DNA from 3 places in the Nonomuraea sp. NPDC049309 genome. Region 1 is predicted to be linked to each of the others. Evidence: predicted binding sites of a transcription regulator. Region 1 holds the regulator's gene; each other region holds the start of a gene.
What was found. The regulator HrcA, encoded in region 1, represses chaperone genes, less so after heat shock. The targets are predictions, from matches to a motif close to TTGGCACTCTCNNNNNGAGAGTGCCAA.
Positions count from the first base shown of each region.

Region 2: a site for HrcA is predicted at 1,296-1,322, ahead of groES (co-chaperone GroES). Genes of this name have one in related genera too.
Region 3: a site for HrcA is predicted at 3,753-3,779, ahead of groL (chaperonin GroEL). Genes of this name have one in related genera too.

Region 1 covers NZ_JBICSH010000001.1:2,811,054-2,818,630, reverse strand. The annotation lists gene ACGFIM_RS12500 (DUF4870 domain-containing protein) at 1-718, opposite strand, end outside; gene ACGFIM_RS12495 (DUF3097 domain-containing protein) at 715-1,524, opposite strand; gene ACGFIM_RS12490 (hypothetical protein) at 1,542-1,997, opposite strand; gene hrcA (heat-inducible transcriptional repressor HrcA) at 2,463-3,476, shown strand; gene dnaJ (molecular chaperone DnaJ) at 3,488-4,630, shown strand; gene ACGFIM_RS12475 (16S rRNA (uracil(1498)-N(3))-methyltransferase) at 4,627-5,358, shown strand; gene ACGFIM_RS12470 (hypothetical protein) at 5,412-6,077, opposite strand; gene ACGFIM_RS12465 (SigE family RNA polymerase sigma factor) at 6,074-6,586, opposite strand; gene ACGFIM_RS12460 (histidine triad nucleotide-binding protein) at 6,867-7,211, shown strand; partial or broken gene ACGFIM_RS12455 (PhoH family protein) at 7,351-7,577, shown strand, end outside.
Region 2 covers NZ_JBICSH010000003.1:69,536-77,112, forward strand. The annotation lists gene ACGFIM_RS21200 (methyltransferase domain-containing protein) at 1-924, opposite strand, end outside; gene groES (co-chaperone GroES) at 1,409-1,723, shown strand; gene groL (chaperonin GroEL) at 1,794-3,413, shown strand; gene ACGFIM_RS21215 (hypothetical protein) at 3,676-4,383, shown strand; gene ACGFIM_RS21220 (sigma-70 family RNA polymerase sigma factor) at 5,732-6,367, shown strand; gene ACGFIM_RS21225 (DUF5319 domain-containing protein) at 6,477-6,854, opposite strand; gene ACGFIM_RS21230 (helix-turn-helix domain-containing protein) at 6,894-7,577, opposite strand, start outside.
Region 3 covers NZ_JBICSH010000009.1:29,113-36,689, forward strand. The annotation lists gene ACGFIM_RS37180 (trehalose-6-phosphate synthase) at 1-738, opposite strand, end outside; gene ACGFIM_RS37185 (RNA polymerase sigma factor) at 770-1,324, shown strand; SAM riboswitch class I at 1,404-1,547, shown strand; gene thrC (threonine synthase) at 1,561-2,793, shown strand; gene ACGFIM_RS37195 (MoaD/ThiS family protein) at 2,819-3,094, shown strand; gene ACGFIM_RS37200 (cold-shock protein) at 3,337-3,537, shown strand; gene groL (chaperonin GroEL) at 3,887-5,518, shown strand; gene ACGFIM_RS37210 (hypothetical protein) at 5,679-5,909, shown strand; gene ACGFIM_RS37215 (YbhB/YbcL family Raf kinase inhibitor-like protein) at 6,071-6,601, opposite strand; gene ACGFIM_RS37220 (HelD family protein) at 6,669-7,577, opposite strand, start outside.

The DNA.
Region 1 (7,577 bases):
AGGAGACCAGCAGGCCCAGCAGGTGGCTGAGCATCGCCATGCTGTTGTCGTCGGTGCCGGGGCGGGGGCCGAAGCGGCCGGGGACGTACGGCTGGCCGGGCGGTTGCGCGTATCCGTAGCCGGGCGGGGGCGGCGGGTATCCGGGGCGTCCGTAACCGCCGGGGTGTCCGCCGGGCGCGCCGTAGGGGCCCTGCCGGTCGTGACCGGGCGGGCCGTAGCCGGTGGGCGGCTGCTGGTAGTACTGGGGCGCCGAGCCGGGCAGCTGCCCGTAGGGGATCTGCTCGCCGTAGGAAGGGGGCTGCGGCCCGTACCCGGGCGTCGAACCGGGCTGCGCGCCGTAGCCGGGGGTGGAGCCGGGCTGTGCGCCGTAACCGGGGGCTGATCCGGGCTGCGCGCCGTAGCCGGGCGCGGGGTCGGCGGGTGCGCTGTAGCCGGGGGTGGAGCCGGGCTGTGCGCCGTAGCCGGGGGCTGATCCGGGCTGGGGGTCGTAGCCGGGCGCGGGGCCGGCGGGTGCGCTGTAGCCGGACGCGGGGTCAGGCTGCTGTCCGGACGGCGGCGGCGGGCCCGGCTGCGGGCCGGAGCCCGGCGCGGGCGGCGGCATGTCGGCGGGGGAGAACTTGCGCGTGGCGTCGGCGTCCGCCGGGCTCACCATGCGGGTCGCGTCGTCGTCGGCGGGAGGTCGGGGCGGGTCTTGGCCGGCGTGGGGGTCTTGACTCATGGTGCCTCCGTAACGAAGTCGATCAGCTCCTCGACCCGGCCGAGCAGCGCCGGCTCGAGGTCCGTGTACGTCTTGACGGCGCCGAGGATGCGCCGCCACGCCTCCGCGGGCTCCATGCGCCAGCCCAGCGCGGCGATGACACCCTCCTTCCACGGGACGCCGCGCGGCACCTCCGGCCAGGCCGGGATGCGCAGCACGGACGGTTTGACCGCCTGCCAGATGTCGACGAACGGGTGGCCGACCACCAGCACGTCGGGGGAGGTGATCTCGGCGGCGATCCGGCTCTCCTTGGAGCCGGGCACCAGGTGGTCGACGAGCACGCCGAGCCGCCGCCCCGGCCCGGGGCGGAACTCCTCGACGATGGCCGGCAGGTGGTCGATGCCTTCGAGGTATTCGACGACCACGCCCTCGACCCGCAGGTCGTGGCCCCAGATCTTCTCGACGAGCGCGGCGTCGTGGACGCCTTCGACGTAGATGCGGCTCTGCCGGGCCACTCTCGCCCGCAGGCCTTCGACGGCGATGGAGCCCGACGCGCTGCGCCGGGGACCCGCGGGGGCGGGCGCGGCGGGGCGTATCAGCGTGACGGGCTTGCCCTCCAGCAGGAACGCGGCGGGCGCGAGCGGGAAGAGCCGGCGGTTGCCGAACCGGTCCTCAAGGGTGACGGCCTCCTTGTCGCACGCCACCACGGCGCCGCAGAAGCCGCTGTCCGCGTCCTCCACGACGAGGTCCCGCTCGGCGGGCACCTCGGGGATCTTCCCCTTGCCCGGCCGCCGCCAGTTTCCCGCCAGCACATCGCCCTCGTACACACGGGGACCGTAGCAAATCACCCGCTGACCGCAAGGCGCTTACGGGCGCCGCTGCGGCGGACGATGACGATGATCGTGCCCGCGACGGCGATGAGCAGCCCGGCGCCTGCGAGGGCGACCATGATGATCATGCCGTCGGCGACGCCGGCCACGACGGAGGAGAAGTCGCGGCCGATGCCGTAGCGCACGGTGGCCTGCTCGTCGTTGACACAGGTCAGCTCGTAGTCGCCCTTGGCGGGGGCGTTGATCACGAGGATCTGCTCCCAGACCGCGGCCTCCGCCTCGATGAGCCGCCGCTCGGAGGGCTTGGCCAGCTTCGCGTCCCCGCTGATGGAGCAGTCGTAGGTGACCGCGGTGTCGCTCGCGAGATAGACGCCGGGTCTGGCGGACGGGTCCACCGTCACCGTGATCTTTTCGCCGGACGCGAACGTCTGTCTGGGCGCCAGGCCGGAGCCGGCGCCCACACCGTTCATGAACAGCACGACTCCGGCCGCCGCGCAGGCCAGGAACACGCCCCAGGCGGCCGCGATCCACCACGGGCTGGGCTTTATGGCTTTGGAGTCGATTCGTGGTGGAAATTGGGCCTGTTGGCCGTATTGTCCGTACTGAGATGGCGGGCCGAACTGATATGGGTCACCGTACGGCGGCGGGCCCTGCGGAGGTGCGGGCTGCCGGCCGTATTGGGGTGGTTCCTGCGGAGGCTGCCACGGCGGCTGTCCGTGCGGGGCCGGTTCGTGGCCGGGCGGCGGGCCGTACGCCGGGGGACGGGAATCGTCGGTCATGAGGGCAAGTGTGCGGCCTGCTGCTCGCAGGAAGCCAGATGCAGTTGGGACGCGGTGTTATCGCACCTTGTGGGCGAGAGCCGTACACTTGGCACTCGGGAACACAGAGTGCTAGACACCACGTTCCTGTAAGGGACAGAGGCAGGAGGTGAGCACGTGCTCGACGATCGGAAGCTGGCGGTGCTCCGGGCCATTGTCGAAGACTACGTGTCCACCAACGAACCGGTGGGCTCCAAGGCGCTGGCCGAGCGTCACAATCTGAAGGTCTCCCCGGCGACGGTCAGGAACGACATGGCCGCGCTGGAGGAGGAAGGCTACATCACCCAGCCGCACACCAGCGCGGGCCGCGTGCCGACGGACAAGGGCTACCGCCTGTTCGTCGACCGGCTCTCGCAGGTCAAGCCGCTGTCGGCGGCCGAGCGGCGGGCCATCGAGACGTTCCTCGCGGGCGCCGTCGACCTCGACGACGTGGTCACCCGCACGGTCCGGCTGCTGGCGCAGCTCACCCGGCAGGTCGCGGTCGTGCAATACCCGACGCTCACCCGCTCGACGGTCCGGCACGTCGAGCTCGTTCCCCTGACCGAGCGGCGGGTCATGCTCGTGCTCATCACCAACACCGGCCGCGTCGAGCAGCGTGTGGTGGAGCTGCCGGAAGTGGTGGAGGACCACCGCATCGCCAACCTGCGCGCCGTGCTCAACGCGTGCCTCGACGGCTGCGGTTTGAGCGCCGTGCCCGAGCTGGTCGCCGACCTGCCGGAGAGACTCCCCGTCGAAGACCGGCCCGCCGCCGCGACGATCCTCTCGGTGCTGCTCGAGACGCTGGTCGAGCGGCACGACGAGAAGGTCGTGTTCGCCGGGGCGGCCAACCTCGCCGGCGCCGACTTCGCCACCGGTCTGCGCGACGTGCTGGAGGCGCTTGAGGAGCAGGTCGTCCTCATGCGGCTGCTCGGCGAGACATCCTCAGACACCCCGTCCGCGCTCACCGTGCGCATCGGATCGGAAAACCCCTACCTGCGGGGCACATCCGTCGTCGCGACCGGATACGGTTCTGGCGACAACCAACTCGCCCGGCTCGGCGTTCTGGGGCCGACCAGGATGGACTACCCCGTGACGATGGGCGCCGTACGCGCGGTGGCACGCTACGTCAGCCAGATCCTGGCTGCATCATAAGAGGTCGATAAGTGGCAAACAGCGACTACTACGCCACCCTCGGGGTGCGCCGTGACGCAAGTCAGGACGAGATCAAGAAGGCGTATCGCCGGCTCGCTCGCGAGCTGCACCCTGACGTGAACCCCGATCCTGACACCCAGGAGCGGTTCAAAGAGATCACGCAGGCCTACGAGGTGCTGTCCGACCCGAACAAGCGCCAGATGTACGACCTGGGTGGCGACCCCTACGGCGGCGGCGCGGGAGCGGGCGCCGGTGCCGGCGGGTTCGGAGCGGGCTTCCCGTTCAGCGACATCATGGACGCCTTCTTCGGCACCGCCACCGGTGCCAGGGGGCCGCGCTCGCGTGCCCGCAGGGGCCGCAACGCCACGATCAGGGTCGAGCTCGACCTGCGCGAGACCGCGTTCGGCACGACCCGCGAGCTCGCCGTGGACACGGCCGTGCTCTGCGACGTCTGCCACGGGGCCGGCACCGCGCCGGGCACCCACCCCGACACCTGTGACATGTGCAGCGGGCGCGGCGAGATCTCCCAGGTCACGCGCTCCTTCCTGGGCCAGGTCATGACCTCGCGGCCCTGCCCGCAGTGCGGCGGCTTCGGCACGATCATCCGCCACCCCTGCCAGGAGTGCTCCGGCGACGGCCGGGTGCGCACCCGCCGTACGATCAAGGTCCGCATCCCCGCGGGCGTCGAGGACGGCACCCACATCCAGCTCGCCGGCGAGGGCGAGGTCGGGCCCGGCGGCGGCCCGCCGGGAGACCTGTTCCTGGAGATCGTCGAGCGGCCCCACGAGATCTTCGAACGGCGCGGTGACGACCTCCACTGCACCGTGCAGATCCCGATGACGGCCGCCGCGCTCGGCACCGTGCTGACGGTGGACACCCTCGACGGCACCGAAGAGGTCGACGTCCGGCCCGGCACGCAGTCCGGCCAGGTCATCACCATGTACGGCAGGGGCGTCCAGCGGCTCAACGAGTCCGGCAGGGGCGACCTGCTCATCCACGTCAACGTCGAGACGCCGACCCGCCTCGACTCCGCCCAGGAGGAGTTGCTGCGCGAGCTGGCCAGGCTGCGAGGTGAGGAGCGCCCGCCTGGCAAGTTCGCACCGGGTCAGCAGGGTTTTTTCTCCCGCCTGCGTGACGCCTTCAACGGCCGGTGACGGCGCCGGTCTTCCTCTGCGAGCGCGAGCGCCTCGACGGGGCCGAGCTGACGCTGGAGGGCCCCGAGGGGCGGCACGCGGCCGCCGTGCGCCGGTTGCGGCCCGGTGAGCGCGTCGACCTCACCGACGGCGCGGGCGCGGTGGCCGAGTGCGTCGTACGCGAGACGCTGAAGGACAAGCTCAGGCTCGACGTGCTCCGCCGCTACGACGTCGAACGGCCGGCGCTCCGGCTGACGGTCGTCCAGGGCCTGCCCAAGGGCGACAGGGGCGAGCTGGCGGTCGAGATGATGACCGAGGCGGGCGTCGATGTGATCGTGCCGTGGGCGGCCGCGCGCAGCATCACGCAGTGGAAGGGCGACAAGGTCGCCAAGGCGCTGGGCCGCTGGCGCTCCACCGCGCGCGAGGCGGGCAAGCAGGCCCGCCGCTTCCACCTGCCGGAAGTGGCCGACCTCGCCTCCACCGCCCAGGTCGAGCGGCTGCTGGCGGAGGCCGCGCTGGGCCTGGTGCTGCACGAGGAGGCCACCGAGCCGCTGTCGGGCGTGGCGCTGCCCGCCGAGGGCGACATCGTCATGGTGGTCGGTCCCGAGGGCGGGGTCTCGGAGGAGGAGCTGGCCAGGTTCACGACGGCCGGGGCGGCGCCCGTGCTGCTCGGCCCGACGGTCCTGCGCACCTCCACGGCGGGGGTGGCGGCGGCGTCCGTGCTGTTCAGCCGTACGGGGCGCTGGTGAGCCTCTCGAGCCGCTGACGCTCCTCAGGCGTCTTCAGGGCCTGCTCGGCGTCGTCAGGGGGTCGGCTGCGTGTCCTGCACCGGCGGCGTGGACGCCTCGACGGGCGGCGTCTCGGTCATCGCGTCCTCGGGAGGGCACTCCTCGGGCGGGCACGACGACGGCGGCGCGGACGTCTCGATCATCGTGGGGCTCGGCGTCGGCGTGGGCGGCGGCGAGAGCGTGGGGCAGTCGGCCGGCGGCTCGGCTTCATCGGCGAGCGCCGACGGGCAGGGGGTGGGGGTGGGCGTGGGAGTCGGTGACGGCCTGCTGGTCGAGTCGGCCTTGCGGGTCACCTTGGGCGTCGCGCGCTCCGGCGTGCCGGGCGGAAGCACCACCGGATGGGACTGGCGGGGCACGACGTGGGTCTCCGGCGGGTCGATGGACCGGGTGGTCGAGGAGTTGGACGGCACCTTGGTCGTCTCATCGTCCACGACCTGCACGGGAGCCCGATCGATGATCTGGGAGCGCAGCCCGGGGACGGCCAGCACGATCGTGCCGGCCACCAGGACCGCGCCGGCCGCGGCCGCCCCCGCCCGCCACCAGAACAGCCTTCGTACGCTTCGCCGCTCGATACGAGCACGGATGATCTCCAGTCCGTCCGGCGAGGGCACGACCGCGTCCGCCTCCGCGCGGAGCGCACGGCGCAACAGGTCGCCGTACTCGTCGGGGGGCTGGGTCATGACATCTTCTCCAGGACCGATCGCAAGGCGGCCATGCCACGTGCCGTGTGGCTCTTGACCGCCCCCTTGCTGATGCCCATGGCGTGAGCGATCTCAGCTTCGGACAGATCACCGTAGTAGCGTAGAACCAGTGCTTCTCTCTGTCGGGTGGGCAGGGCACGTAACGCCTCGATCACGGCAGAACGTTCCAGCTCCCCGATTGCGCCGTTTTCGGCACTCGGCGCGTCAGGCAGACCTTTCGGAGCATACTTCTCGACGACCGCGCGATGGCGCAGCACGGACCGGGACCGGTTGACGACCGACTGGCGCAGGTAGGCAAGTGCTTTGTCGGGGTCGCGCAGCCTGCGCCAGGCGCCATGGATGGCGACGAACGCATCCTGCACGACTTCCTCAGCTGTCGCTATGTCGCGCACCAGCAACACGGCGAGACGCACCAATGACCTAAAATGAGCGCTGTACAGCGCCGTCACGGCCATGTCGGCATCCCACCCGACCGGCACCGCCCCCATCGACCTGTCGGCCAGAAGGGTTTCGGTGGTCACATCAGTGGGACGCGCGGCCTTCCCAGAGGGTTTACGCTCTTCCGGTTCTGGAGGTTTCCCCGGTTCCTTAGGGTGCATTACCCAGTCTGTGTCCTCGCCAGGTGGCGCTCGCCCGACCCTGAATCGTCTTTTCTGCTGAAGTGTCGCACACTCACCCTAACCTTGTTGATCTTCCTGTGCACGACACAGGTGATTACCGATTCGCAACGGACTCGGCCGTGGGCTGCGCCCTCGGTAGGCTGATCGGGTGAGCGATTGCCTCTTCTGCAAAATCGTCGCCAAGGAGATTCCCGCCGAGATCGTTTACGAAACCGGCAGGACCCTGGCGTTCCAGGACATCAACCCGCAGGCGCCGACCCACGTGCTCGTCATCCCGAAGGAGCACCACGCGAACGCCGCGGCGCTCGCCCAGGCCGACGACGGGCTCGCTGACGAGGTGCTCAAGACCGCGCACGAGGTGGCCGTGCTGCGCGGCGTCGCCGAGAGCGGTTACCGCATCGTCTTCAACACCGGGCCCGGCGCGGGCCAGACGGTCTTCCACGTCCACGCCCACGTGCTGGGCGGGCGCGACCTGACCTGGCCGCCGGGCTGACGGCCCGCAGCGGCCGGGGCCGCCTGCACGGGGCCCGGACGCTGCGAATATCGGGGCGAGCAATCGGCCTGGCCCCGGATACGATGGGCGGAGAAGAACTCCGAAAGAGACCGGGAGGCATCAGGCCGCTGGCCTGCCCATGTCCGAACTACACGAATCCCGACGTACAGCACCTCCCTCGCGGACTCAAGCGAAGGTGCTGATACCGGACGAATACCCGATGGTCAGCCTCCTGGGCTCCGGCGATGAGCTGTTGCGCGTCATCGAAGGCGCCTTCCGGGCCGACATCCACGTACGCGGTAACGAGATCACCGTCACCGGCAGCCCTGACGAGAGCGGCACCGTCGTACGCCTCTTCGAAGAGCT
Region 2 (7,577 bases), on a different contig from region 1:
CGCGATCATCGGGTCGAGCAGCCGCCCGCCGACCAGCTCGGCCACCTCGCCGACGAGATGCGCGCGCACGGCGGCGCCGTCGGGCTCGTACAGGTAACGGCCGGGCGGGCCCACCGGGGCCGTGACTCCGGTGGCGGCCAGCTCATGACCTCCGGGCAGCAGCGTCGCGCGCCTGCCCGCCGTCACGCCGGCTCCCGTCCACAGCGTGGCCTCCTTGACCTCCCCCTTGTACGACACCCACTCCGCCAGCGCGCCATCGGGGATGAACTCGTACGGGATGCCGGGAGCGACCTTGAGACAGGCGAGACCGGCGCGCGCGACCAGATCGAGCACCACCGGCCAGGGCGGCGAGTACGCCATGGGGTCGAACGTCCTGCCCTTGCCCGTGCGCCGCGCCGGATCGGCGAACAGCACGTCGTGCTCCTCGGGCCGCACCTCGGCCGCGTCGCCCACCCGCACCGTCACCCGGTCGCCCAGCCCGAACGCCTCCGCGTTCGCCCGCGCCACGGCGGCCGTCAGCGGGTCGGCGTCCACGGCCGTCACCGTGCACCCCGCCCTGGCCAGGGCGAGCATGTCGCCGCCGATGCCGCAGCAGGCGTCGATCACCCGCCCTTCTTCAGAGGCGAGCAGGGCGAGCAGGCGCCGTGCGCGGTGCTCGGCCACCTCGGCGCGGGTGGCCTGTTCGAGGCCGTGCGGCGTGAAGAACATGCGATCCGCGTCCGCGCCGAACTTGGCCCTGGCCCGCTGCCGCAGCCCCGCCTGGGTGAGCGCGGCGGAGGTCAGCGCCGCGTCGTACGTCTTGCGCAGCGTCGTGGCCGCGGTCACCGGATCGACCGCGGGACCGGCCCCCACCAGCTCGCCCGCCTCGGCGAGCGCCCGCAGGCCGCGCGGGGTCAGCAGCTCGGTGAAGGCGTCGAGGTCCACGCCACCCGACGTTATCGCCACGCGCGCCCTCCCCGGCACGAGGGCGCCTGACTTACGTGAAGGTGGAAGGCTGTCCAAAGGCGGAAGGCGCCTTATGAGTAGAAGGCGTGCGGGCGGGGTAGGCAGGACACGCCGGGCGCCGAACACGGACGTGCGGATGCACGAACGGACGCGGCGCATCGGCGGAGCAGGACACACCGGGCGCAGCGCACGTACGGGCGGATGCACGGGCGGACGCGGCGCGGTGGCGGGGCCGGACATCCCGGCGCGTGGGACACTGAACGAGGTCACAGGGCCTTTCCACGAGGCCCGATCGCTGTCGGCAGACGCGTTCGTGTTGACTGTCAAGCCCCTCTTGCATATGTTTCCTGTTGGCACTCTCCCCTTGAGAGTGCCAACGTGCGACGAGGCAGGTCTGACACCCGCGACGGCAGGCCCAGCTGGTCGCCTCTTCTAGATCATCGAAATCTGAAGGGGAGGTCCGATCGTGACGACCGCCACCAAGGTTCCCGTTAAGCCGCTCGGCGACCGCATCGTGGTTCAGCCGCTTGAGGCCGAGCAGACCACCGCGTCCGGCCTGGTCATCCCGGACACCGCCAAGGAGAAGCCGCAGGAGGGCAAGGTTCTGGCGGTGGGCCCCGGCAACTGGGACGAGGACGGCGAGAAGCGGATCCCGCTCGACGTCTCTGAGGGCGACATCGTCCTCTACAGCAAGTACGGCGGCACCGAGGTCAAGTACGGCGGCGAGGAGTACCTCGTGCTCTCCGCCCGCGACGTTCTCGCGATCATCGAGAAGTAAGCCGGTTGTGTCGAGCCCCGGGCGCTCTTGAGGGCGGCCGGGGCTTTCGACGCTAGGAGAGGACTCAGCAATGGCGAAGATCCTGGAGTTCGACGAGGACGCCCGCCGCGCGCTCGAGCGCGGCGTCAACGCCCTCGCCGACGCCGTCAAGGTAACGCTCGGCCCGCGGGGCCGTAACGTCGTCATCGACAAGAAGTTCGGTGCGCCGACGATCACGAACGACGGTGTGACCATCGCTCGTGAGATCGAGCTGGAGGAGCGCTACGAGAACCTCGGCGCCCAGCTCGCCAAGGAAGTGGCCACCAAGACCAACGACATCGCGGGTGACGGCACCACCACCGCGACCGTCCTGGCCCAGGCCATGGTCCGTGAGGGCCTGCGCAACGTCGCCGCCGGCGCCTCGCCGCTGGCGCTCAAGCGCGGCATCGACAAGGCCGCCAAGGAGATCAGCGAGCGCCTGCTGTCGAGCGCCCGCGAGGTCGCCGACAAGAACGAGATCGCCAACGTCGCGACGATCTCCGCCCAGGACGCGCAGATCGGCAACCTCATCGCCGAGGCCTTCGACAAGGTGGGCAAGGACGGTGTCCTCACCGTCGAAGAGTCCAATGCCATGGGCATGGAGCTCGAGTTCACCGAGGGCATGCAGTTCGACAAGGGCTACCTGTCGGCCTACATGGTGACCGACCCCGAGCGGATGGAGACCGTCCTCGAGGACGCCTACATCCTGCTCCACCAGGGCAAGATCTCCTCCATCGCGGACTTCCTGCCGCTGCTGGAGAAGGTCGCCCAGACCAAGAAGCCGCTGCTCGTGGTCGCCGAGGACGTCGAGGGCGAGGCCCTGGCCGTCCTGGTCACCAACAAGATCCGCGGCACCTTCACCTCCGTCGCCGTCAAGGCCCCGGGCTTCGGCGACCGCCGCAAGGCGATGCTGCAGGACATGGCCATCCTCACCGGCGGCCAGGTCGTCAGCGAGGAGGTCGGCCTCAAGCTGGAGCACGTCGGCCTCGAGGTGCTCGGCACGGCCCGCCGCGTCGTCGTCACCAAGGACACCACGACCATCGTCGACGGCGCCGGTGACGCGCAGGCCATCGAGGACCGCATCAAGGAGATCAAGATTGCCATCGAGCAGTCCGACTCCGACTGGGACCGCGAGAAGCTGCAGGAGCGCCTGGCCAAGCTCGCCGGCGGTGTGTGCGTGCTGCGCGTCGGCGCCGCCACCGAGGTCGAGCTGAAGGAGAAGAAGCACCGCCTCGAGGACGCGATCTCCGCGACCCGCGCCGCCATCGAGGAGGGCATCGTCTCCGGCGGTGGCTCCGCGCTGATCCACGCCTCCAAGGACCTCGACGACCTCGGCCTGACCGGCGACGAGGCCACCGGCGTCAGCATCGTGCGCCGCTCGCTCGTCGAGCCCGCCCGCTGGATCGCCGAGAACGCCGGCCTCGAGGGCTACGTCGTGACCCACAAGGTCGCCGAGCTGCAGCCCGGCCACGGCCTCAACGCCGCCACCGGCGAGTACGGCGACCTGATCGCCCAGGGCGTCATCGACCCCGTCAAGGTCACCCGCTCGGCCGTCCAGAACGCCGCCTCGATCGCGGGCATGCTGCTCACCACCGAGGCGCTCGTGGTGGACAAGCCCGAGGAGGAGGAGCAGGCCAACGGCCAGGGCCACGGTCACGGCCACGGTCACTGACCCTTCCTCACTCCTTTCGCTGACCGTACGGCCCGCACCCTGCCCGGGGTGCGGGCCGTACGGCGTTTCCGGGGGTGTCACGTGTGGGCGCCCGTCTTCTGGGGCGCGCGGGATGTGGCGCCTTGCGGAGGGCGGACTGTCGGCGCCCGGGTCGGGGTTCTCGGGCGGGGCGCTGGGGTGAGGGGGTGAGGGCGGGCACGTACGCTGGGCGGCGGTCCGGTCCATTCGGGTGTGGGGCGCCGGTGTGAGGAGGTGGCGGGGCGTGTTGTACAAGCGGGCGGTGGAGCGGCTGCGGAGGCTGGCGCGGGCGTGCGAGCAGACCCGGAAGGTGCGGGCGGACGAGCCGTTCCTGCGCGCGGCGTACGTGTTCGGCGACCTGCTGGACGGGGCCGATCCCGTCGAGCGCCTTGAGGTGGCGTTCGTGCTGAACCTGCCCGCCGAGGAGGTGGCGTGGGGCACGCAGCCGCCGGGGACGGCCTGGCTGGTGGACTTCCTGGAGCTGGACAAGGGCGGGGTCGCCTACGTCTGGCGGTCCCGCGAGGATCCGGTGGCCAACCATCACATCCGGGAACCGGTGCGCTTCTGGTCGCTGGACGGCATCGAGGAGGGTGTGCTCGCGGCGCTGGCGGAGCGGAGGCTCGACGAGGTACGCGCGGCGGCCTCGGCGAGCGGTGCTGCGGGTGGTGGGGTGGCCGACGTCGAGGCGGAGTTGCGTACGGCGCTTGAGCACCTGAGGGCGGTGCATGGAGCGTACTGGGACCGCCGGTGGCGACGCGCGCACAGGGGAGTGGGCCGCTACCCCGAGCATCACCTGTGGGAGGCCGTCCAGGGCTACCTGGAACTACTTGACGCCCGCCCCGACTCGGCCCGGCTCGGTGCGTCCCACCCCGGCTCGGCCACCGATGACGCACGCTCCGACTCGGCTCACGACCCGACCCTCGGGCCGGCCCCCGACTCTCGCCACGACTGAGCGCGGAACCGGGTCGAGCGTGGAAGCGGGTCGCTCATGCGGCCCGGGGTCCATGGCGGTATAGGGCTCCCGCACGTGGAGGTACGGCCCCCGACACGGCCGCGGTGACCGCCACCGGGGCGAGAACGGCACCCGGCGCACGCCGCCGCCTCGCGCACACCCTCCGAGCGCCGCCGCCTCCCGCACACCCTCCGGTCAGCCCGATGGACCACGCGCTTGGTGACTGATGCGTTGGGCAGCTGACGCGATGTGCGGCTGACGTGGTGTGCGCCTGGACGTGGTGTGGGTCGCCGTGGTGTGCGAGTGGGGGAGTGGCGTGTTCTGCGGTTCCGGGTGCTCGGGGTCTGGTGGGTCATGCAGCCTTCCGAGAACGTGGCGCGTCCTGAGTGGCGGCGGTCGCGGCTGCGGGTGTCGGGACAACATGCTCTGCGGTGCGGGTACGGGCGCCCGCTAGGGGGCGGCCGACCATCTGGCCCGTCAGGGGTGTGGAGAGCTACCCGTGCGGTCGCCCGTGTGTGGCGTGCGTGTCCTGTGGGGTTGCGGGGCGTGCGGTGGTGGTCCGATGTGGCGCTCGTGCCCTGCGAGTTGCGGGGCGTGCGGTGGTCCGAGCGCTGGTGCCCTGCGGGCTCGGCGGGGTGTGCTCTGGTCCGAGCGCTGGTGCCCTGCGAGTTGCGGGCGTGCGGTAGTTCGGCGCACGTGCCCTGCGGGGGTGGCGGGCGTGGGTGGTCCGAGCGGGCGCACGTGCCGCCGCGTGCGCAGCCCGCCGATTCCCGCATGTGCCGCCGCGTGCGCCGGCCCTTGCCCGATTCCCGCATGTGCCGCCGATTCCCGTACGTGCCGCCGTGCGTTTCGCTGTCGCCGGCCCCGCGTGCCGGTGTGTGTGCTTCGCTGTCGGCGGCCCCTGTGTGTGCCGGCGTGCACGTCTCGCCGCGCCGGTTCCCGCGCGTGCCGTGTGGGGTGCCCCGGGGGTGGTGTGCGGGTTGGGCCGGGGCGGTGGGGCGTGGGGTTCGTCGGGTGCGGGCGCGTGCCATCCGAGGGTGGTGCCGGTCGTCGGGTGTCGGGGTGCGGGGTGGGGTGATAGGGCAGGGCTGGCGGAGGGCGGAGCTGTGGGGGCTTATCGGGTGATGGGGGAAAATGGGCGGAAAGGTGGATTGTTGGTCGTAAACCAGGAGCGGGTGATAAGCGTCGGGGGCTATGACAAATGTCTTGCATTCCTGCTTATCAGGTGAAATATTATGCCAGCATTAAGGCTTAGTGTGGTCGCCTGATTACTGCTCGTTATCGTCGCTTCAATGTGACCAATCCGTAGCCATTCGCCATGACGACAGGCCGGATCAGTACGGGCATCATGCCTATCGTGAGCGAGGGAAGCGTCGCCGACGCCAAAATTGGGGTAAGGCTCGCGTCGAGACTTCCGGCACGGACGGATGACTCCGACCTTAGGGAACTGACGAGCCTCGCCGTACAGGGGGATCGCAGCGCGATCGAATCCCTGCTCGGCGAGTTGCGTCCGATGGTGGTGCGGTATTGCCGCGCCAGGCTGGGCAGGGTTTCAGGGCAATATCACATTGCCGATGACGTCGCCCAAGAGGTGTGCATCGCCGTGTTGTCCGCGCTGCCGCGATACCGCGACATGGGGCGGCCGTTCGCGTCGTTCGTGTTCGGGATCGCCTCGCACAAGGTGGCAGATGCGCTCCGCAGCTCGGTACGTTCGGCCGTACCGACACAGGATCTGCCCGACGGCCCCGACGACGGTCCGGGGCCCGAGGAGACGGTCGTCCGTTACATCGAAGTGGAGCACGCCAGGCGCCTGCTCGCCCGGCTGCCCGAGAATCAGCGGGAGTTGCTGCTGCTGCGAGTGGTGTCGGGACTCTCGGCCGAGGAGACCGGTAATGTACTCGGCATGTCACCGGGTGCGGTACGCGTCGCCCAGCATCGAGCGCTGGCCAGGCTGCGGCAGATGGCCGAGCTGGAGTCGGCTTGACCCCAGAGGACGAGACCGACGCGCTGCTCGACGCGCTCGGTCGCGGAGAGATGCCCGATCCGTGTGATCCCGCGGTGCGGCTGCTTGCCGCACTACGAGATGACGTGGCTCAGCGGCGCTCCTCCGTGTCGATGACACCGTCGACGTAGCCTCGGGCGTAGTCCCAGCTGACGTAGTCGGCGGGGTCGGGGTGGAAGGCCGGCTCGTGCACCTGCGGCTGGCCTTTTTCGATCATCTGCTTCAGGTTGCCGCGCAGCAGCTCCCAGTCGAAGAAGTGCTGCTCGCCGCACTCCGGGCAGTCGAGTACGAGCCCCAGCACCCCCTGCGGTTCGAGCAGGGAACGGAAGACCTCGACGTCGGCGAGGTCGGTGATGGCCTCGTCGCGTTCGGCGGCCGTGAGCGGCTCGGCATCGTCGAGTGCGCCCATCGCCGCCGATGGGTCGTTCGGATCGTCCGCGAACGGATCGCGGGGAACGTCTTCCAGCACCTTCCCACCATATGACCGATGCGGCCCGCGCGGTGAGTATTAGCTCAGCCATCCGCGCCTGGCGGCCTCCACACCTGCGTGGAAGCGGGATTGGGCGCCCAACTCGGCCATGGCGTCGGACCATCGGGCGCGTACGGTCCTGACGGAGACGCCGAGCCGGCGGGCGATGGATTCGTCGCACAGGCCCTGGGCCGCCAGGCGCAGAACCTGGATGACGCCGTCGGTCCTGGGCGCCCACGGAAGCTGCTGGGCGCGGGCCCACAGCTCCTCGAACAGCGTGCTCAGCACGCCCACGACGACGGAGGTACGGACGAGATAAAACGTGTAGGCGTGGTCGGGGAGGTTGCCGCCCCAGTACGCGGGCAGCCCGGCCATCTCCGAGCCCACGGTCATGAACCAGCTCGGCACCCGGTCGAGCGTGCGCGCCTGGCCGCCCGCCTCGATGACGTTGGAGATCTGGTCGCGCACCTCGGGGATGGCGAGTGTGGACACCGGAATGATGGCGCGAACGGTCAGAAGTTTTCGTTTCTGCGCGTCAATCCAAGGATCCGCGAATTTACGCGCAAAATCGGTCATGGTGCGCTCGTCGGGAATCGCGGTCAGTAAAGGCGCCGGTGGCGAGGGTGACTGCACCGCGAAGCCCATGACGCTTTCGTACAGGACGTCCGAGCCGCTCGCCATCTCGGCCGTGAAAGGCCCGTTGCGAAGGTCGCGCCCGGCGTC
Region 3 (7,577 bases), on a different contig from region 1:
GCCGATGCGGGTGGTCCTGCCCGCGTAGGTGACGCTGCGGCCGACGCGGTCGGCCTCGGCGCCGAGCAGCCGTTCGCAGCAGTCCATGAACGCCTGGGCCCACCTGTCGGTGAGGAACCCGGCGTGGTCGGCGCCCAGGATGCCTTCGAGCACCTCCCTGGCGACGTCGTCGGGCAGCAGGGAGAAGTACTCGGGCGGCGCCCACGGGGTGTGGCTGAAGTGCGCGATGCGCAGGTCCGGCCGTTCGGCCCTGAGCATGGCCGGCGTCAGCGTAAGGTGGTAGTCCTGCACCATCACGCGCGCGCCGTGCCCGGCCTCCTCGGCGAGCGCCAGCGCGAAGGCGCCGTTGTAGTCGCGGTAGGACTCCCACTCGCGCTCGAAACGGGTGCCGAAGTTGGGCGAGTTGGGGATGTCGTAGAGCAGATGGTTGATGAACCACAGGGTCGAGTTGGCCACCGCGTTGTAGGCGCGGTGGAAGGTGGCGGGCGCGATGTCCAGCATGCGCATCGGCCCCGTGTCGTAGCCGGCGTGGTCCATGCGGCCGCCGCCGGCCAGGCGTACGGCGCTGCGGTCGCCGTCGGTCAGCGCGGCGCAGACCCACAGCACGCCGTCGCCCTTGGCCACGCCCGACAGCCCGGAGACGAGTCCGCCTCCGCCGCGTTTCATGGTGAGTTCGCCGTCGTCGGAGACGGTGAAGGAGACCGGCCCCCTGTTGGAGGCCAACAGCACGCTGTTCATCTAGGCTCCTTTCGATCATAGGATCCCAGCTATGGCGCTTGATGAGCTAACCGAGGAACTCGCTCGCTCAGCCGCCGCCGGAGACCATCGCGCACTCGGTGAGCTCCTGGCGCGGATAGAGCCCGATGTGATGCGGCATTGCGCCCGAATCCTGCCTTATCACCAGGATGCGGAGGAGGCCTCGCAGGATACGTTGCTGGCCGTCGCGCGCAATATCAGCCGTTTCGAGGGGCGGGCCAGGTTCAGTACGTGGCTGCACATCGTGACGGCCAACTGCGCCCGCACGACGTACCGGTCGCTCAAGCGTCGGGCGGCCGAGCAGAGCTCGGACGAGCTGCCCGTGCAGAAGCCCGACGTGCGGCGGGTCAGCGTGATCGCCGGCTCGCGCCTCGACCTCCTCGACGCCATGGAGGCGCTGGAGGCCGACAAGCCCGATCTCGCGCAGGCGCTGGTGCTGCGTGACATCGTCCAGCTCGATTACAACGAGGTGGCCGAGCAGCTCGGCATCCCGCTGGGCACCGCGAAGTCCCGGATCCATCAGGCCCGCAAATACGTGCAGAGCGTGCTGGGAGAGGACTATCGATGAGACCACCCGTCTCAAACTTTGAGACGGGTGGTAATTTCGTCCACTTCAGCGGGTAGAGTCCAATTCAACAACTTCATACAGCTCATCCAGAGGGGTGGAGGGACCGGCCCTGTGAAGCCCCGGCAACCCTCCCGGCTTTCGAGACTCGCGACCTGGCGAGGCCGACCGGGACAAGGTGCCAATTCCGGTTCGCGGTCAAGGTGGCCGCGGGCGAAGATGAGGGAAGGCCTCGCTTCATGTCGCTTGACTTTGGTCCTGCCGTCGGTCTGTCCTGCCGCGAGTGCGGCGCTCGTTACCCGCTGGGTCCCAGCTTCGCCTGTCTGGAGTGTTTCGGGCCGCTTGAGGCGGCCTACGACTTCGGCGAGGTGACCCGCGAACAGATCGAATCGGGTCCCGCCAACATCTGGCGTTACCGGGCACTGCTTCCGGTTCCGGCCGACGTGACCGAAAAGCCGAATATGAACCCCGGCTGGACGAAATTGGTCAAGGCCGGAAACCTCGGTCGAACGCTCGGAATCAAGAACCTTTACGTGAAGGACGACTCGGGCAACCCCACCCACTCGTTCAAAGACCGGGTCGTCGCCATGGCCGTGGAAGCGGCCAGGAACTTCGGATTCCACACCCTTTCCTGCTCCTCCACCGGCAACCTCGCGGGCGCCGTCACCGCCGCCGCGGCGCGTGCCGGGCTGGAGGCGTGCGTGTTCATCCCCGCGAACCTCGAGCAGGCGAAAATCGCCATGGCGCGGGTCTTCGGCGGCAAGCTCATCGGCATCGAGGGCACGTACGACGACGTCAACCGGTTCTGCTCGGAGCTGATCGGTGACCCGCTGGGCGACAAGTGGGGATTCGTCAACGTCAACCTGCGGCCCTACTACGCCGAGGGCTCCAAGACGCTCGCGTACGAGATCGCCGAGCAGCTCGGCTGGCGGTTGCCCGAGCAGATCATCGTCCCCATCGCCTCCGGCTCCCAGCTCACGAAGATCGACAAGGGTTTCCAGGAGCTCATCAAGCTGAGGCTGGTCGAGGACACGCCGTACAAGATCTTCGGCGCGCAGGCGGCCGGGTGCTCGCCGGTGTCCACCGCGTTCAAGGCGGGCCACGACGTCGTGCGGCCGGTCAAGCCCGACACCATCGCCAAGTCGCTGGCCATCGGCAACCCGGCCGACGGGCCGTACGTGCTGGACATCGCCCGGCGCACCGGCGGGGCCGTCGAGGACGTCACCGACGAGGAGATCGTGGCCGCCATCAAGCTGCTGGCCTCGACGGAGGGCGTCTTCGCCGAGACCGCCGGCGGCGTCACGGTCGGCGTGCTGAAGAAGCTCACCGAGAACGGCGTGCTCGACCCCGAGGCCCTGACCGTGGTGCTCAACACCGGTGACGGGCTCAAGACGCTCGACGCGATCAGCGACGACGCCGTGCCCACGGCCGTGATCCGGCCCTCCCTCGACGCGTTCCGCGCGACTGTCTGATCAATCAGGAAAGGCGACTTCAACCATGAGCGTTTCTGTGCGGATTCCCACCATTCTGCGCACGTACACGGGGGGCAACGCCGAGGTCAGTGGCGAGGGCGCGACTCTTCGTGACGTGCTCACCAAGCTCGACGCGGACTACCCGGGGATCGGCGCCCGAATTCTGGATGAATCGGGCAAGATTCGTCGTTTCGTCAACGTTTACGTGGGAGAAGAGGACGTCCGATTCGCCCAGGGGCTCGACACTCCGGCCCCCGACGGCGTTCAGATCTCCATCATCCCGGCCGTCGCCGGCGGCTGAGTGTCGAGGATCACATCGTGAAGGCGCCCCTTGTGGGCGCCTTCTCCTTTTGCAGGCCCAATTCAACGTTGAACGACCTTCGGAAGGAGGAAATAGGCTCTTTTCAGATTGACTCTGTTGCCAAACCCCTTGCCACAGGTATGGTCGAGGCGATCGTCCGGCTGATTTTCCGTTAAGTCGGGCGATTACAGGTCTCGCGGAGGAATGGGCGAGATCTGGTAGACCAGTAAGAGGAGTCGGAAGTGGCGCAGGGCACCGTCAAGTGGTTCAACGCGGACAAGGGCTACGGCTTCATCGCGGTAGACGGTGGTAAGGATGTATTCGTCCATTACTCGGCGATCCTGATGGACGGGTACCGATCTCTCGAGCAGGGGCAGCGCGTCGAGTTCGAGATCACGCAGGGCCAGAAGGGACCGCAGGCGGAGTCCGTCCGCACTGTCTGATCCACGACCTGGTACGCACCGGGCGGGTTCGCACGGCAGCGCAGTCCGTGCGAGCCCTCATCTCTCTTTTGTCGAATCACGTACGGTGGGCCGCCGGGCGGCTCGCCGTACCGGCGCATATAGCGCAGACCACCAAATGGCCGTTGACCTGGGAGAAAGCAGGGAGAGCAGGGGCGTTCGCTTGCACTCGGCAGGGTAGAGTGCTAAACAGTTCGTTGGCACTCTGTGCAGTAGAGTGCCAACACCGGATCGGGACGATGGGGTCTGCCGAAGGAGATGCTGACCCATGCCGTCGCGGGCGTCGGCTCGGTCCACGACAAGCCACCCTGCATCTGGGAGGTCTAGCCTTATGGCAGCCAAGATGATCGCGTTTGACGAGGACGCCCGGCGCGGTCTCGAGCGCGGTATGAACCAGCTCGCCGACGCCGTGAAGGTGACCCTGGGCCCGAAGGGCCGCAACGTCGTGCTGGAGAAGAAGTGGGGCGCCCCCACGATCACCAACGACGGTGTGTCCATCGCCAAGGAGATCGAGCTCGAGGACCCCTGGGAGAAGATCGGCGCCGAGCTGGTCAAGGAGGTCGCCAAGAAGACCGACGACGTGGCCGGTGACGGCACCACCACGGCCACCGTGCTCGCCCAGGCGCTGGTGCGCGAGGGTCTGCGTAACGTCGCCGCCGGGGCCAACCCGATGGCCCTGAAGAAGGGCATCGAGGCCGCCGTCGAGCGCGTCAGCGAGGAGCTCTCCAAGCTGGCCAAGGACGTGGAGACCAAGGAGCAGATCGCTTCGACCGCCTCCATCTCCGCCGCCGACCCCGAGATCGGCGCGCTCATCGCCGAGGCGATGGACAAGGTCGGCAAGGAAGGCGTCATCACCGTCGAGGAGAGCAACACCTTCGGCCTGGAGCTCGAGCTCACCGAGGGTATGCGCTTCGACAAGGGCATGACCTCGATGTACTTCGTGACCGACTCCGACCGCATGGAGGCCGTTCTCGAAGACCCCTACATCCTGATCGTCAACAGCAAGGTCTCCGCCAACAAGGACCTGCTGCCGCTGCTCGACAAGGTCGTCCAGTCCGGCAAGCCGCTGCTGATCATCGCCGAGGACATCGAGGGCGAGGCCCTGGCCACCCTGGTCGTCAACAAGATCCGCGGCCTGTTCCGCTCCGTCGCCGTCAAGGCTCCGGGCTTCGGTGACCGCCGCAAGGCGATGCTCAACGACATCGCGATCCTGACCGGCGGCCAGGTCATCGCCGAGGAGGTCGGTCTCAAGCTCGAGAACGCCACCCTCGACCTGCTCGGCCGCGCCCGCAAGGTCGTCGTGACCAAGGACGAGACCACGATCGTCGACGGCGCCGGTGACGCCGAGCAGATCGCCGGCCGGGTCAACGAGATCCGCGCCGAGATCGAGCGCACCGACTCCGACTACGACCGCGAGAAGCTCCAGGAGCGCCTGGCCAAGCTGGCCGGCGGTGTCGCCGTCATCAAGGCCGGTGCCGCCACCGAGGTCGAGCTCAAGGAGCGCAAGCACCGCATCGAGGACGCCGTCCGCAACGCGAAGGCGGCCGTCGAGGAGGGCATCGTCCCCGGCGGTGGCGTGGCGCTGCTGCAGGCCGGCGCCAAGGCCTTCGACAAGCTGGAGCTCAACGGCGACGAGGCCACCGGTGCCGCCATCGTCAAGAAGGCGCTGGAGGAGCCGCTCAAGCAGATCGCGGTCAACGCCGGCCTCGAGGGCGGCGTCGTGGTCGAGCGCGTCCGCAACCTCACCCCGGGTGAGGGCCTCAACGCCGCGACCGGCGAGTACGTCAACATGTTCGAGTCCGGCATCATCGACCCGGCCAAGGTGACGCGCTCCGCGCTGCAGAACGCCGCCTCCATCGCGGCGCTGTTCCTGACCACCGAGGCCGTCATCGCCGAGAAGCCGGAGAAGGCTCCGGCCGGCGCCGGCGCGGGCATGCCCGGCGGCGGCGACATGGACTTCTGAGTCTTCATTCGTCGCGCAGACGAAGGGCGGTCCGGAATTTTCCGGGCCGCTCTTTTTCTTGTGGACCGGCCATTACGTTTCATCATTGATCCGCTACGCCCGGTGAGGAAAGGTGGGTGGCCACGACTTTCCACCGAGTACGAACACGAAGGAGCAGCGGATGTTCTCCCGCAGCAAGCGCATTTTCGGTATCGCGGCCCTCGCGCTGGCCGCCGTCGGCATCGCGGCCGCGCCCGCGCACGCCGACGACGACGAGCTGACGGGCTTCAACCTGCTGCGCGACCTGCGTCACCCCCTCTGCCTGCCGAGCGCCGGGGTCACCGGCATCCCGATCGTGGACTCGCTGCTGCCGGAGGTCATCGCCTGCGGGCGGGCGATCGAGGTGCGCTGACGCCGACGTGACGAGCGCCCCGCCGGTGCGTGCCGGCGGGGGCGCTCGTGTGCGCCCGGTGAACCGCGTGCCGGAATGCGCCCGCCGGAAAAGGAGCGTGAAAAAGGGCCTGCCGGAAAAGGACCGGCAGGCCCGTCGAAAAGGTCCCCTGAGCGGGCTGATCAGACGCCGAAAGTGGCGACGATGAAGCCGCGGGCCAGCAGGTTGGCGTTGATGTTGAAGCCGACCACGGCGGGGCTGGCGTCGCTGTCCACACCCAGCTTCTCGACGCTCAGCGCGTGGACGGTGAACACGTAGCGGTGCGGGTCGCCGGGGGGCGGGGCGGCGCCGCCGTACGCCTTGATGCCGTAGTCGGAGCGGGCGTGCACGGCGCCCTCGGGCAGGCCCTTGAAGTCGGGGGCCGTGCCGGCGCCCGTGGGCAGCTCGGTCACCGAGGCGGGCAGGTCGAACAGCACCCAGTGCCAGAAGCCGCTGCCGGTGGGCGCGTCGGGGTCGAAGCAGGTGACGGCGTAGCTGCGGGTGCCGTCGGGAGCACCCGACCAGCGCAGGTGCGGCGACTGGTTGCCGCCCGTCATGCCCCAGTCGTTGAAGACGTGGAGGTCGGGCAGGCGTGCGCCGTCCTGGATGTCGTCGCTCTCGACCGCGAGCGCGGGGACCGGTGGCAGGAATTCATGGGGAAGCGGTGCGGGCACGGCATCCTCCTTGGGTGAGAGCTAGGTGCTTGCTCAGCCATCCTAGAAGTGGCCGTGCCCGCGCAGCTCACACCTGAAGCTCGGCGGGCAGCGGCTTGTCGTGCAGGACGGTCAGCGAGGTGACCGCACGGGTCAGCACGACGTACAGGCGGGCCAGGCCCCTGGGCTCGGCGGCCACGATGTCGGCCGGCTCGACGACGATGACGTGGTCGTACTCGAGACCCTTGGCCAGCGTGGCGGGCACGACGAGCAGGCGCTGCTCCTCGGTGGAGTCGGGGCCGAGCACGCCGTGCGGCAGGCCGGACAGCGCCTGCGAGACGCTCTCCACCAGGGCGTCGGGGGCGATGACGGCGATCGAGCCCTCCTTGGCGAGCGCCCGCTCGGCTGCCTCGGCGACCGAGCCGCCCGGCAGCACGGTGAGCGAGCCGGCGCCGGGGCGCAGCGAGCGCGGCGCGGCGAGGCCGGGGGCGATGGACGGCAGCAGCCGGGCCGCGTAGTCGAGCACCTCGCGCGGCACGCGGAAGCCGAGCGTCAGCTCCGTCACCTCGCCGTCGCGCTGGCCGAGGTGTTCGAGCACGGTCTCCCACGAGGTGGTGGACCACGGGGTGGTGCCCTGGGCGAGGTCGCCGAGCACGGTGGCCGAGCCGTTGCGGCAGCGCCGGCCGAGCGCTCTGAGCTGCATCTCCGACAGGTCCTGCGCCTCGTCCACGACCAGGTGGCCGAGCGAGGGCGTGCGTTCCATGAGGTCGTTCAGCTCGTCGAGGAGGGCCGCGTCCGCCGCCGACCACTTCGCCGACTTCCAGCTCCGGTACGGCTTGCGCCAGATGAGCAGCTCCTGCTCCTCGGCGGTCAGGTCGGACTTGGCGGCCGTGGCGAGGAACTCGGGGTCGGACAGCAGGCGGTAGAGCACCTGCTCGGCCGTCAGCTTGGGCCAGACGGCGTCCACGAGCTGCTTGACCGGCTTCGACCTGGCAAC